Regions from separate parts of the Solibacillus silvestris genome, predicted to be linked through region 1. Evidence: predicted binding sites of a transcription regulator. Region 1 holds the regulator's gene; the other holds the start of a gene.

What was found. Region 1 encodes LexA, which represses DNA repair genes until DNA is damaged. Its sites were predicted from a motif close to CGAACATATGTTCG; they were not measured.
Region 2: the regulator LexA is predicted to act here: its motif matches at 5,156-5,169, upstream of ACTHOQ_RS03725 (Y-family DNA polymerase).

What each region holds. Positions count from the first base shown of each region.
Region 1 is NZ_JBQCJW010000003.1:4,557-12,059, reverse strand. It holds gene ACTHOQ_RS02430 (hypothetical protein) at 1-657, shown strand, start outside; gene ACTHOQ_RS02425 (DNA alkylation repair protein) at 669-1,376, shown strand; gene ACTHOQ_RS02420 (5' nucleotidase, NT5C type) at 1,455-2,000, shown strand; gene ACTHOQ_RS02415 (gamma-glutamyl-gamma-aminobutyrate hydrolase family protein) at 2,123-2,818, shown strand; gene lexA (transcriptional repressor LexA) at 2,905-3,528, opposite strand; gene yneA (cell division suppressor protein YneA) at 3,690-4,040, shown strand; gene ACTHOQ_RS02400 (YneB family resolvase-like protein) at 4,027-4,683, shown strand; gene ACTHOQ_RS02395 (DUF896 domain-containing protein) at 4,750-4,986, shown strand; gene tkt (transketolase) at 5,124-7,118, shown strand; gene ACTHOQ_RS02385 (DNA helicase) at 7,372-7,503, shown strand, end outside.
Region 2 is NZ_JBQCJW010000004.1:49,714-57,216, reverse strand. It holds gene ACTHOQ_RS03745 (YczE/YyaS/YitT family protein) at 1-444, shown strand, start outside; gene ACTHOQ_RS03740 (glycine C-acetyltransferase) at 503-1,693, shown strand; gene ACTHOQ_RS03735 (pyridoxal phosphate-dependent aminotransferase) at 1,975-3,156, opposite strand; gene ACTHOQ_RS03730 (carbon-nitrogen family hydrolase) at 3,314-4,105, shown strand; gene ACTHOQ_RS03725 (Y-family DNA polymerase) at 5,189-6,442, shown strand; gene ACTHOQ_RS03720 (YolD-like family protein) at 6,455-6,775, shown strand; gene ACTHOQ_RS03715 (L-threonine 3-dehydrogenase) at 7,183-7,503, shown strand, end outside.

The DNA of each region.
Region 1 (7,503 bases):
GCAGAAAAATTGCCTGAAATTATTATGGAGATCAAAAGCTTTTATGAAAAAAGCTATCATATAGAGTTTACACAAGATGTGCATTTACTTGTCGGATTATATGGCTCAAATGCTTATACATACCGGCAATACAATCCTGAAATTGCCTTCTGTCTTGAGAAATTATCTCCCAAAACGGAGCATTTGCAAACAATTGCAGCACATGAATTCGGGCATGCAGCACACCATCTGATTTCGATGAATGAAGCAATCCAGTGGTCGAATGTTGACTGGACAAGCCCTTATACATGGCTGCTGCAAGAAGGGGTTGCTACATATTTAAGTACAAAAGCCGTTCAAACGAGGGAGGATGTTTATTTTGCGTTTGAGGAACATATGGATTGGCTAAACTTTTGTAAGCATAATGAAGTTGAAATTATACAGAAGTTTATTCATGATATAGAAAGTGAAGGCAGCTCATATGTATTTAAGGAATGGTTTTCGATCAATGGCGGACAATCATTTGGTCATACGCGCCTTGCCTATTATATAGCGTATCGTGCCGTCAAACAGCTCATTGATGAAAATGGGGAAATTCCAGCGTTTATGCTATGGAATGAACGTGGATTTCACACTAAGATGAGAAATGAGCTGAATACGCTCATTCATCAATACTAAAGGAGGATTTTATGGATTTCGAAACGATGATGCAAGAATTTGAAGCACTTGGAAAAGAGCGCACGAAAAAGATTTATATGTCAAACGGTGCAAAGGAGCCGGTATTTGGTGTGACGATTGGCTCGATGAAACCGTTCGCGAAGCAAATTAAAATCAATCATGGGCTGGCAGAACAGCTTTATGCGACAGGCAACTATGATGCAATGTATTTTGCTGGAATTATTGCGGATCCGACAGCTATGACAGAGGCAGATTATGATCGCTGGCTTGAACAAGCGTATTTTTATATGATTTCAGATTATGTTGTCGCGGTGACATTGGCGGAATCGGATATTGCACAACAAGTGAGCGATAAGTGGATAGCAAGCGGCGAAGAGCTGAAAATGTCCGCGGGGTGGCATTGTTATTGCTGGCTGCTCGGCAATCGTAAAGATGAGGAATTTTCAAAAGAGAAATTACTGGGCATGCTTGAACAGGTGAAGCAAAATATCCATCATGCACCACCGCGTACACAAGTTGCTATGAATAACTTTGTCATGACAGTCGGTGTTTCCTATAAGCCATTACATGATGAGGCATTAAAAATTGCAGACGAAATCGGAGCCATTGAAACGAAACGAGAGGGGAAAAAACCAGGCATTTTACATGCATATGCAGAAATCGAAAAACAAATCGATAAAGGGCGTATCGGCTTTAAACGCAAATATGTCCGTTGTTAATTGTAAAGGGCTTTACCTTGTTTTATTAGCATACTATTGTATAAACTGGATTTAGGGAATTTCAAGGAGGCTTTTAACATGAAAAAAAGTATTGCCATTGATATGGATCAAGTACTGGCTGATTTTTATTCGAAGTTGCGAGTTACTTATAATGATAGTTTCGGTACGGATTTTACGGATGAAGAATTTTTATTGACAACACAGCGTGATTTGCCTCGCGAAGATGCGAAAAAACTGTTTGCCATGTTAAATGAGCCGGATTATTTCCGCGATTTAAAAGTGCTTGATGAGGACGCAATTGAAGTTATTCAAGAGCTTCAAGAGCATTATGAAGTGTTTATTGCGACAGCAGCGATGGATGTACCCGGGTCATTTACTGCAAAATATGATTGGCTAATGGAGCATCTGCCATTTATAAAAACACAAAATATTGTTTTTTGCGGGAATAAGGCGGTTATACATACCGATTATTTAATCGATGACAGTCCAAGGCAACTAGCTGCATTTAAAGGGACGGGGCTATTATATTCAATGCCGTACAACAGTGCGGAGGAAGGATATATACGTGTCCAAAACTGGCAGGATATCAAACAATACTTCATTAAACAATTGGAAACCGTATAACAGCGTAAGGATTGCACTTGAGCAATCCTTTTTTTACGGATAATTTCGCTGGTCATTTACCGAGGTGCAATAGTATAATTTGAATTATTTGAATTATCTATAAAAGATAAGGGGCAGGTAAAATGAAACCAATCATTGGGTTGACGATGTACGACTTTGATAAAAAACTGGATATTAATAATGCCTATTTAACGTCAATTGAACAGGCAGGGGGTATCCCGGTATGCATACCGAATGCGACAAAAGAAAATGCGGAAGCTTTATTAAACATTATAGACGGGCTTGTATTAATTGGCGGTGCCGATATTGATCCACTATTATTTGGGGAAGAGCCGCATCGCCATATAGGAAGTGTTGTCCGAAAGCGCGATGATAGCGATATTTTGCTAATGAACGAGGCATACAATAGACAAATGCCCATTTTAGGTATTTGCCGAGGCCAGCAAATTATGAATGTTGCGCTTGGCGGAACGATTATACAGGATATTCCGTCACAGATGGAAAATGCTTTATTACATAAGCAATCTTCCAAGCGAGCAGAATTGGCCCACACTGTTGAAGTGGCAACACCAAAATTTAAAACTATTTTTGGGGAAGATTCGTTTCGCGTGAACACATTTCACCACCAATCTGTTGGACAGTTGGGGAAAGGGTTGGTTGTATCGGCAATTGCGAAAGATGGCATTATTGAAGGGATTGAGCATGAATCGCACCCGTACTGTGTTGCAGTGCAGTGGCATCCAGAGGAATTGGCCCCTCATGGAAATATTCATGCACAACGTTTATTTGAAAGCTTTATAAATGCGTGCAAAAAGTAAGGAACGGAATGGCTCAGTCGATAGCGGCTGAGTTTTTTGGCAATATAAAAAAACTTGCCGATTCAACTAGAATGGCAAGCTTACAATTAATGAATATTTCGATAGAGACCTACAACTTTGCCTAAAATGGATACTTTATTGACGATAATTGGCTCCATTGAACTGTTTTCCGGCTGTAAACGAAAATATGTCTTTTCTTTGTAGAAGCGTTTTACCGTCGCTTCATCTTCCTCCGTCATTGCAACGACTATTTCGCCATTGCTTGCTGTAGAAGTTTTCTTCACGATGACATAATCCCCATTTAGAATGCCTGCTTCAATCATCGATTCTCCCATAATTTCAAGCATGAATAAATCTTCTTCCGGAGAGCCATATGCATCTGGCAACGGGAAATATTCCTGGATGTCTTCAATTGCCGAAATAGGTAGACCGGCTGTTACTTTGCCGATTAATGGCACATGGATAACCCCTTGTTTAGCGATTGACATATCTTCCTGATCTAATATTTCAATGGCGCGCGGCTTCGTAGGGTCGCGACGAATAAGCCCTTTACTTTCTAAACGAGCAAGATGCCCATGGACCGTTGAACTAGAAGCTAAACCTACCGCCTCTCCAATTTCACGAACTGATGGCGGATAGCCTTTTGTACGAACTTCCTCTTTTATAAAAGTTAGAATGGCTTGTTGTCGCTTTGAAATTTTCTGTGTCAACTTACTCACCTCTTTATCATGCTATTTTTCTTAATGTAAGTATAGCAGTATGCGAACATGAAAGCAAACATAAGTTCGAAAAAGCAGTTGACAAAAACATACGTTCGTAATATTATGGGAACAAATATTCCGAACATACATTCTAAAAAAGGGGTTTTCTTATGAAGAAGTTGAGATTAAACAGCTTTACATCAATGCTGCTTGCATTTTCCATTTTATTATTTGCCATTATCATCGTTAAAGACGATAAAATTGAATTATACGAACACGTAACAATTGAGCATGGCGATACTTTATGGTCGTTAGCGGAACAATATCGTGGTAAAATGGCAAAGCATGATTGGATAAGTGAAGTTAAGAAGGAAAATGGCTTGCTGGATGAAAAGGTTGTTTTCGGTCAAGTATTGGTCGTACCTGTGGAAAAAGACGCACAATACATCGTCAAACTGAACGAATCATCAGACATGCAATCATCGGTTAAAGTAGTGAGAGAAAATAATGACAGAAACTAAAGCAGTTATTTATTGTCGTGTCAGCACTGAAAAGGACACGCAAGAAACATCATTAATACGTCAGCAAGAGGAGCTGACAAACTATGCTAAAACATTCGGCTATAAAGATGCTCAAATCTTCTCGGATCAGCATAGCGGCTATGACGTAGACCGTGCCGGTTTGCTCGATATGCTCGATTATATGAAAGAGTTTGGCATTAAAGCATTATTTGTGCAGGATGAAACGCGTTTAGGACGCGGGAATGCACGAATGGCGGTGCTCCACTTACTACAAAAGTACGAAGCGACTGTGTACACATTAAATGATGCAGGACCTGTTGTTTTAAATGAAATGGATACGATGCTCCTCGAAATTTTGGCCATTGTTGAAGAATATCAGCGACGTATGCATAACGCAAAAATCCGCCGGGGAATGCGCCGTGCTGTCGAAAATGGGTATAAGCCACAAAATAACTTGAAAAATCGAGGCAATATAGAAGGACGCGAAAGAAAAGAAGTGCCTGTTGAAGAAATTGTCCAGCTTCGCCAAAAAGGGCTGACTTTTGCCGAAATTGCGACTACAATCTCCGGGTTTGGCACTCCAATCAGCAAAGCAACTGTACATAGAAGATATATTGAATATATGGAGCGACTTGAAGAGTAAACACTTGCCCTTCAAGTCTTTTTTTTATACCTTTGTATTATTGGTACGAAGAAAGGTGAGATCGATATGTTATCAAAAGAAAAATTAGCTCGCATTAATGAGCTTTCTAAATTAGCTAAAGAAGGAAAATTGACAGAAGAACAAGCGAAGGAACGTACAGCACTAAGAAAGGAATATTTAGACACATTCCGTTCGACAATGCGCGATACGATAGAGCATGTGAAAGTTGTGGATGAAGAAGGAAACGATGTAACACCTGAAAAACTGAAACAAATTAAAGCGCAAAAAAACTTTTTAAACTAAAATTTTTAATGATATGACACATTTATTATTAAGTATGACACAATTTAATGAACGTTTTGAGAAATGATTGTTTTCTTGCGGGAATTTGTCTAAACTAAAGAATGTATAAATATCGTACGAGGAAAGGATGTCACATAATGACACAACAGATGGATCAGTTAGCAATTAACGCAATCCGTACATTATCAATCGACGCAATTGAAAAAGCAAATTCCGGCCACCCAGGTTTACCGATGGGTGCCGCACCAATGGCATATACGTTGTGGACGAAGCAATTACGCCATAACCCGCAAAACCCAAATTGGTATAATCGCGACCGTTTTGTATTATCAGCTGGACATGGTTCCATGCTTTTATATAGCTTATTGCATTTAGGAGGCTACGGTTTAGAGATGGAAGAGATCAAAAACTTCCGTCAATGGAATTCAAAAACTCCGGGACATCCTGAATACGGCCATACAGTAGGTGTAGAAGCAACAACAGGTCCATTAGGGCAAGGTATTGCGATGTCTGTAGGGATGGCTATGGCTGAACGTCACTTGGCTGCAACATATAACAAGCCGGGTAAAGATATTGTGGACCACTATACATTCGCACTATGTGGTGACGGTGATTTAATGGAAGGTGTTGCTGCTGAAGCGATTTCACTTGCAGGTCACTTGAAATTGGATAAGCTGATTGTGTTATACGATTCGAATGACATTTCACTTGATGGCGATCTGGAAAAATCCTTCTCGGAAAACATTCAAAAACGTTTTGAATCTTACGGCTGGAACTATTTAAAAGTTGCGGACGGTACAGATATTGTGGAAATTAATTCAGCAATCGAAAAAGCGAAACAAAATACTGGCGGTCCAACAGTGATTGAAGTGAAGACTGTCATCGGATTCGGTTCTCCAAACAAATCAGGAAAAGCAGATTGCCATGGTGCACCGCTTGGATTTGATGAAGTTGCTTTAACGAAAGCTGCATACGCATGGGAACATGAGCCGTTCTTCGTCCCAACTGAAGTGTATGATACATTTAAAGCTGCAAGCGAAGTACAGGGCGTCCAGGCAGAAGCAGCATGGAATGAATTATTCGAAAGCTATAAAAACGAATACCCTGAGCTGGCTGCACAATTTGTGAATGCAATGGAAAACAAATTACCGGAGAACTATGCTTCTGAATTACCTGTATATGAAGCAGGTACTGCAGTAGCTACTCGTTCATCATCTGGTGATGCAATCAATGCAATTGCCAAAACAATGCCATCATTCTTCGGCGGTTCTGCTGACTTGGCAGGATCAAACAAAACGACAATTAAAGGCGCCGGCGATTTCTTTGCCGAAACTCCGGAAGGCCGTAATATTTGGTTTGGTGTTCGTGAATTTGCAATGGGCGCTGCGCTGAACGGTATGGCATTACATGGCGGTTTAAATGTATTTGGCGGTACTTTCTTTGTGTTCTCTGACTATGTACGTCCGGCAATTCGTTTATCTGCATTAATGGGCTTGCCTGTAACATATGTGTTTACACATGACTCCATTGCGGTAGGCGAAGATGGTCCTACACATGAGCCGATCGAGCATTTAGCATCGTTGCGTGCAATGCCGAATCTTTCAGTGATCCGTCCTGCTGATGCGAATGAATCTGTTGCAGCATGGAAATTAGCTGTAGAGAGCAAATCAACGCCAACTGTATTAGTATTATCTCGTCAAAACTTGCCGGTATTAGACGCTGCAAAAGAGACAGTATACGAAGGTGTTGAAAAAGGCGCTTATGTCGTTTCAGCTTCATCAAAAGAAACTCCGGATGCCCTTTTAATTGCAACGGGTTCTGAAGTTGGCTTGGCAGTAGAAGCGAAAAAAGCATTGCTTGCAGAAGGAATTGACGCATCTGTTGTATCAATGCCATCAATGGACCGCTTTGAAAAGCAGTCGAAGGAATACAAAGAATCTGTATTACCTAAAGCTGTGACGAAGCGTTTAGCAATTGAAATGGGTGCATCACTTGGCTGGCATAAATATGTTGGCTTTGAAGGAGATGTACTGGCAATTGATCAATTTGGTGCATCGGCTCCGGAAAAAATTGTGCTTAAAGAATACGGCTTCACAGTAGAAAATGTAGTTGCTAAAGTAAAAGCGCTATAATTGGAAGCTCCAAAAGCCACTCGTCTTTTACGGCGAGTGGCTTTTAACTTCTTTCAGAGATTGTTCAAACAGTCGAAAAAGTTAAAGCTTTCGCTGGATGCTATGGATTCGCTATGGAGTTCTTTTCGCCGGCGCAAAGTCGTGCATGGGTATGATTAAGCCAAGGGGCAAATAATTTGTAACGTGCGATTTTTTTGAAGGAATGGTACGATAGAAAATGAAAAACGAAGCAATAGATTAAGGATGTGGACGAATGATGACAGCAGAAAAAATCCAAAAAGACATTACTACATATATTGAAAAAGCAATTCATTTATTATCAAGTCAGGCAGATCCAAAAAAATTCGAAGCAATAATTCAGCAGAATATTAATGATAAACGGGAA
Region 2 (7,503 bases), on a different contig from region 1:
ATGGGGCTTTTTATCATTAGTGCAACATCGCTCTATTTAAAACGGATTCCAAAGCTGGCGACGATTTTAAATATGCTGTTGATTGGTTCGTTCATTGACTTTTTCAACTGGCTATTGCCCGAGGCGACTATATTTATGTTTGAAATCGCTTATTTTACAGCAGGCTTTTTTGTTATGAGTGCTGGCTGTGCTCTCTATATTGCGGCAAGTTTAGGCGAAGGTCCCCGCGATACAGTGATGATGATTATTGCGAGTAAAGGCTATTCCGTAAAAACAGGGCGTATGGTAATGGAAGTATTTGCAGCGAGCGCGGGCTGGCTGCTTGGCGGTCCTGTTGGCGTCGGGACGGTTATTTTAGCGCTCGGCACAGGCTATATTATTCAGCCGTCACTATTTTTCTTCAGAAGAAAGCTTGAGGAAATAATCGGGGAGTCCCTTACATAAAAAATACATACCATATGCTAAAATAAAGAGGATGTTGAAATCGAAAGGATGGACGAGCATGTCAAACGTATTAAATACTTTTTTGGATGAAAATCTGCATGCATTACACTCACAAGGTTTATACAATGAAATCGACCCTGTTGAAGGTGCAAATGGGCCGATTATTCAAGTGGCAGGCAAACAGCTTATTAACTTATCTTCGAATAACTATTTAGGCTTGGCGACAAATGACGAACTGAAAAAGATTGCGCAAGACACAATCGCTTCATATGGTGTCGGTGCGGGGGCTGTCCGTACAATTAATGGCACGCTCGATCTGCACGTGAAATTGGAAGAAACATTGGCGAAATTTAAAGGTACGGAAGCTGCCATTAGCTATCAATCAGGCTTCAACTGTAATATGGCGGCAATTTCGGCGGTTATGGATAAAAATGATGCGATTTTATCGGATGCATTAAACCATGCTTCCATTATTGATGGCTGTCGTTTATCAAAGGCAAAAATCATTCCATTCGCACATGCGGATATGGATGATTTACGTGCAAAAGCGAAACAAGCGAAGGAATCGGGTCTTTACAATAAAGTTATGGTCATTACAGATGGTGTGTTCTCGATGGATGGCGATATTGCGAAATTGCCTGAAATTGTGGAAATTGCAAAAGAATTTGATCTAATTACGTATGTAGACGATGCGCACGGTTCTGGCGTTACAGGCAAAGGTGCAGGGACAGTGAAGCATTTCGGTTTGCAAAACGAAATCGACTTCCAGATCGGTACATTATCGAAAGCGATCGGTGTTGTCGGCGGCTATGTAGCAGGGAAGAAAAACCTGATCGATTGGCTAAAAGTTCGTTCCCGTCCGTTTTTATTTTCTACAGCATTGCCGCCAGGGGATGTTGCGGCAATTACACTTGCTGTGGAGATGATTATGGAATCGACGGAACTGCATGACAAACTTTGGGAAAATGGCGATTATTTAAAGAATGGCTTAAAGGAGCTTGGCTTTAATATTGGAGAATCTGAGACACCGATTACACCTTGTATCATTGGCGAAGAAAAGCTGACACAGCAATTCTCGAAACGTTTACTTGAAGAAGGTGTGTATGCGAAGGCAATCGTATTCCCGACAGTGCCAAAAGGAACAGGACGCGTGCGCAATATGCCAACAGCCGCGCATACGAAGGAAATGCTTGATGACGCATTGGCGATTTACGAAAAAGTAGGTCGTGAATTAGGCGTAATTAAATAAAGAATGAAAGCTCAGCGCTATTTTGAGGATAGTGCTGGGCTTTTTTATATAAAGTAACCGACCCAAATTCGCTTGCTGCTCCAATTGAGGATTATCGTATGTGAATTGAGGATTAAATCCAAGTTGATGGGATGACGAAATTCACGAGAGAATATTATCTAATTAAAAGGACAATGCGGAGAATAAACCGTCGTCTTCACCGCATTTCAAAGCGCAGAGAAATGTAATTGTATGAAAAGCATAATAGGGCAACAAAATCGTTAAGTGCTTATATGGATGAATTATTCTAAAATCATTTCTGTAAATAGCCCGAGCTTCGCCACACGCTGCATTGCTTCACGCAGACGCTCTTCATCGACGAGAAGTCCCACACGAATATAGCCTTCGCCATACGCCCCGAAGCCATTTCCGGCCGCGACCGCGATATCGGCCTTTTCAAGCAAAAGGTCGGCAAATTGTTCGCTCGTATAAGGTACGGGCACAGGAAGCCATGCGAAAAACGAGCCTTTTGGTGCGGTAATATCCCACCCGATTTTTCGTGCTTCTTCCACGAGTGCATTGCGGCGGCGCTCGTACAATGCGCGCAATTCGTCTACACAATGCTGCTCTTCGTTCAATGCGGTAGCTGCCGCCTGTTGAATCGCAGGGAATTGACTGCAAAATAAATGGTCCTGAATAATATTAATCGCCTCAATCATTTTCGCGTTGCCAACTGCAAAGCCGATACGCCAGCCTGCCATATTATAAGACTTCGATAATGTATAAAGCTCAATGCCTACCTCTTTTGCCCCTTCTGCCTGCAGGAAGCTTGGAGGACGTTCACCGTCAAAGCCGATTGCCCCATATGCAAAATCATGTGCAACAGCGATATTGTTTTCCTTAGCAAGCTGAACGGTCTTCTTGAAGAAATCATATGTTGCGACACCGCCAGTCGGGTTGTTCGGATAGTTTAAATACATAAGTTTTGTGCGTTGTACGACTTCTTCCGACAATGCTTCATAGTCCGGCAAAAATTGGTTTTTCGCTTCAAGCGGCATCGTGTCGAACTTCACATCGGCAAGTGCAACGCCTGACAAATAATCGGGATAGCCAGGGTCGGGAAGCAGCATATAGTCGCCTGGATTGAGCAGTGCAAGCGGAAGTTCTACCAAACCGATCTTTGTTCCGCCAAGTATCGCTACTTCCGTATCCGGGTCGATGTCGACATTATATTCACGTTTATAAAAATCGGCTGCCGCCTGCTTTAATTCCGCGATGCCGCGAAATGGGGGATACTTATGTGTTTGCGGATCGTTTGCCGCAATTTGCAGTGCTTCAATAATATGCGCTGGTGTTGGCTTGTCTGGATTACCTTGGCCTAAATTGATTACATCACGTCCTTGTATGATTGCGGCATTCACTTTATTCACAAGTGCGGCGAAAAATTGCGGCGGGAGTTGCTGCAGCTTTTTCGAGAATTCTATCATTCGTTCATCACCCCTAAAAATATTAAATTAATCTTAGTATTTTTCTAGGTTTAAGTAAAGTGAAGATTATGATAATTTGGGGCGGAATGTTAAAATGAATATGGGTATGCGAAAGCTCTATTTCGCATTGAATTTACTAAAGGCGGTGTCATTTATGAAAATCGGTTGTATTCAATTAAATGTAGGATTTGGCAAAGTGGATGAAAATTATGAACGGGCGGAAAAGTTCATCCGCGAAGCAGTGGCGGGCGGTGCGGAAATCATTGTATTGCCGGAAATGTGGAACACAGGATATGCACTCGAAAAATTGGGCGAGCTTGCAGATATAAACGGTGAACGCACGCAAGCATTTTTAAGCGGGCTTGCAAAAGAATTGGCGGTACATATTGTAGGCGGATCGGTGGCGGTAAAGCGCGGCGACAAGTTTTATAATACGATGTACACATATAATCGTGACGGCGAATTAGTCGGCGAATACAGTAAGGCACACTTATTCCGCTTAATGGATGAGCATTTGTATTTGGAGTCAGGCAGCGGGATGAACCGCTTTGCATTAGGTGAGCTAGAAGCAGGCGGTGTCATTTGCTATGATATCCGCTTCCCGGAATGGCTGCGATCCCATGCACTGGACGGTGCAAAGGTGCTGTTCGTTCCAGCCCAATGGCCGACACCCCGCATCGACCATTGGAAAATTTTACTGCAGGCGCGTGCGATTGAAAACCAATGCTTTGTTGTTGCGGTGAACCGGATTGCCCGCAAAGTGGAAAATTTCAATGGACAGTCGATGATTATCGGTCCATGGGGCGAGGTGCTTTGGACGGGCGCAGAGGATGAGGAGCTGGCGATTATTGACGTTGATTTTTCAAATGTCGATGAAGTGCGCGGCCGCATTCCTGTATACGAGGATCGCCGCCCAAGCCTTTATGAAAAAGTGATAATGGAATAAATTTGTGGAGCGCACTTGGCTGATACCGGTGCGTTTTTTTTTAGGAAACTATAGATTTTGGCAATGTAGATAACTTTATAAAAAAGTGTTGTCCCCGTCCAAGCAAACCGCGCCAATTCTTCGCACCATTAGGCCCCACCACGCAAAAGAAAGGCACTGAAAATCCACGGTTATTTAAAATCTACTATCATTTTTAATAAGGGCTTCTCTTTTGGATTGGAGTGGGCGAAATTTACACTCCCTGATAGAAATTCCGGCTCTTAATTAAATTAATAAGAAAAATAACCGGAGATTTTCCGGTTATTTGCGCAATGTGGCTCTTTTTGGAGTAAATAAGAGGAATTTTTCCGGTTATCCAAAGAAAAATATTCTATTTTCATGTTTTTTAGGTCAATAGGCGGAATTTCTCCGTTTATTGAGAGCATTTTTTATTGTATTTTTTATATAAGGGGAATTTTTCCGTCTATTTCTTAAAGAGGCACTTAAATGGACCGCCCCCCGTTAATAGCGGATCCCTTTTCATCCAAGTTGCGGTGATCTGTCTCTTTTTTGCCATCAAGCCGCTTCGCTGAAAATATGCTTATATTTCCTCGGGGATTTTCAGCTGGCGAATAAAGTAGGCAGACACATTTACTGAAGAAACGGGACTGGCAGTTGTGCCCGTAAAAAACTGTTAATTGAAATGAAAGCCCAAAATTAAAAAGACAGATCTTCAGCGCCCTTTGCAAAAGTGGTGGAACGTTTACTTTTGCGTCGGGTCCTCCAATATCTGTCGGAGTTGAACGGGCGCTTTAGCACTTTTGTTGCTGCATGGGAAAGGAGTCCGCCAAATATTAGGGATTTACTCTTAAATGCTGATTTTGCGGTAGCCGCAACAAGTTGCAGCCAACCTTGGCACAAAGCTTCTATCATATTATACGAAATGCAATAATAAAATCTTGCTCTTGTCCCTTCATTACCGTTGCATATCCTAAATCGCATCATAAAAAATGCAATTTAGAATTTCCCACTACTTTCCACTTGCCATCTCATATATCTCATTTTAATATAAGAACAAATGTTCGTTATGAGGAGATGAGCTTCATGTATGAAAATGCGCCTGAACGTTCGATTGTCTGTATTGATATGCGTAGTTTTTATGCGAGCTGTATTGCATTAGTTGAAAATTTAAATGTAATGGAGGTGCCGATTGCGATTGTCGGGAATTTTCAGCAAAAGGGAAGTGTTGTGCTTGCAGCGTCCCCGCCGATGAAAAAGCGATTTAATATTCGCTCAGGCTCACGTCTTCATGAAATTCCGCCACATCCCGATATCCGTCTATTCGAGGCGAAAATGTCGTTGTTCATACGTATGTCGATGGAAATTACACGTCTGTTCAATTTGTTTGTGCCAAAAGAAGCAATCCATGTATATAGTGTCGATGAGAGCTTTATCGATTTAACAGGAACGGAAAAATTAAGAGGTGCGCCCGAGGAAACAGCGAAATACATTCAACAGCTTGTCTACAATCAGTTTGGAATTCCTTGTGTCGTTGGTTTTGGACCTAATATGCTCATGGCAAAATTAGCGCTTGATATCGAGGCGAAAAAAACGGGTTTTGCGAAATGGACATATAATGATGTACCGGCAAAATTATGGCCCATCATGCCATTGTCTACAATGTGGGGAATCGGCCGTCGCACAGAAAAGACATTGAACCATATGGGCATTTACTCTGTTTATGATTTGGCGCATACCGACTTGGCTTTATTGGAGGAACGCTTTGGTGTCATCGGCAATCAGCTTTATTATCATGCATGGGGTATCGATCATTCGACTGTTGGCGCACCGATAGTACAAGGGCAGATCAGCTTCGGCAAAGGGCAAATGCTTATGCGCGATTATCAAAGCCGGAAAGAGATTTTAGTCGTGATGCTTGAAATGTGCGAGGATGTAGCAAGACGTGCGCGCGAGGCAAAGAAAATCGGACGGACAATTTCGCTCGGGCTTAGCTATAGCAAAAATGCATTCGGGGGCGGCTTTCACCGTTCGCGCACAATTGATGAGCCGACGAACGATACATTGAAAATATTTGAAATATGCAAACAGCTGCTCGACGAATTTTATACAGAGCGCCCGGCACGCAAAATTACGATTACATTAAGCAATATTGAAAGCGAATATTCGATGCAGCTAAGCTTGTTTGATGAGACAAAATGGCGCAGCCGCAAGCTTGGGGAAACGATGGACCACTTGCGTGCAAAATATGGGACGACATCCATTTTGCGCGCCGTCTCCTATACGGAAGCAGGCACTGCGCTTGCACGGGCGACATTGATAGGCGGGCATAAACAATAGGGAGTGAATGTGATGAACAAAGACAGAGGTGTGATCAAATGGACAGCAATGATGCTGCCGGAGCATGTAAAGCTGCTGCGGGAATGGCAAAAGGAGGATGTGCTAGTTGCACAGCCGCAATTGGATGAAGCGCAATTGGAACAAATTAATATAAATTTGCAGCGGGCCTATAAAGAGCATTGTCCTATCCAACTGAAAATATGGGAACAAACAGGCATGCATACTGTTTCGGATATTATTCAAAAGGTAAATTTCCATGAACAATATATAAAGCTGGAAACCGGCGCGAAAATCCAATTTCGGCAAATTTGCGAAGCGTCAATAGATGATTAGAAATTCCCTTCTTTTAGAGAGAGGAGCTTTATTCAATATAAAAAAACTTTTTGCATATACACCTGCTTGTACATCAAACACTCCTGTACTAGTCGAAATAACTTCCCGCTATATACACCGCAATGGGTTGCCCGAAAAGCCGATCTAGACAGCTCTCCCTATCCGAATATTTCACGCGTACAAATGTATTGCTGAAAAAGAATATTTTTAACATATTGTTTTTTAGAAAAGAACACCCTATAATAAATTTCATGAAAATGTTTAAACATCAAGTTTTATGGGTGTTTCTATGTGTTTTCCACAAGGACATTTGTTTTAATAGATGAGAAATAATAGACGGTATCCGGCAATTTCAAGCCAGGAATAAGTCTTTTAAAGGATAGGGAGGCTTCATCGTGAAAAAAATTATGGTGACCGGGGCTTTAGGTCAAATTGGTTCGGAATTAGTGGGGAAATTGCGTCATACGTATGGCGTGGACAATGTATTGGCAACAGATATTCGAAAAATTGATCAGCATGAAGGACCATTTGAAGTATTGGATGTAACAGATGGGAAACACATGCATGCACTTGCACATGATTTTGGTGCGGACACGATGATTCATATGGCTGCATTACTATCAGCAACAGCAGAAAAAAATCCGGTTTTCGCCTGGAATTTAAATATGGGTGGTTTAATGAATGCACTTGAAGTGGCACGTGAACTTGATATGCAGTTTTTCACACCA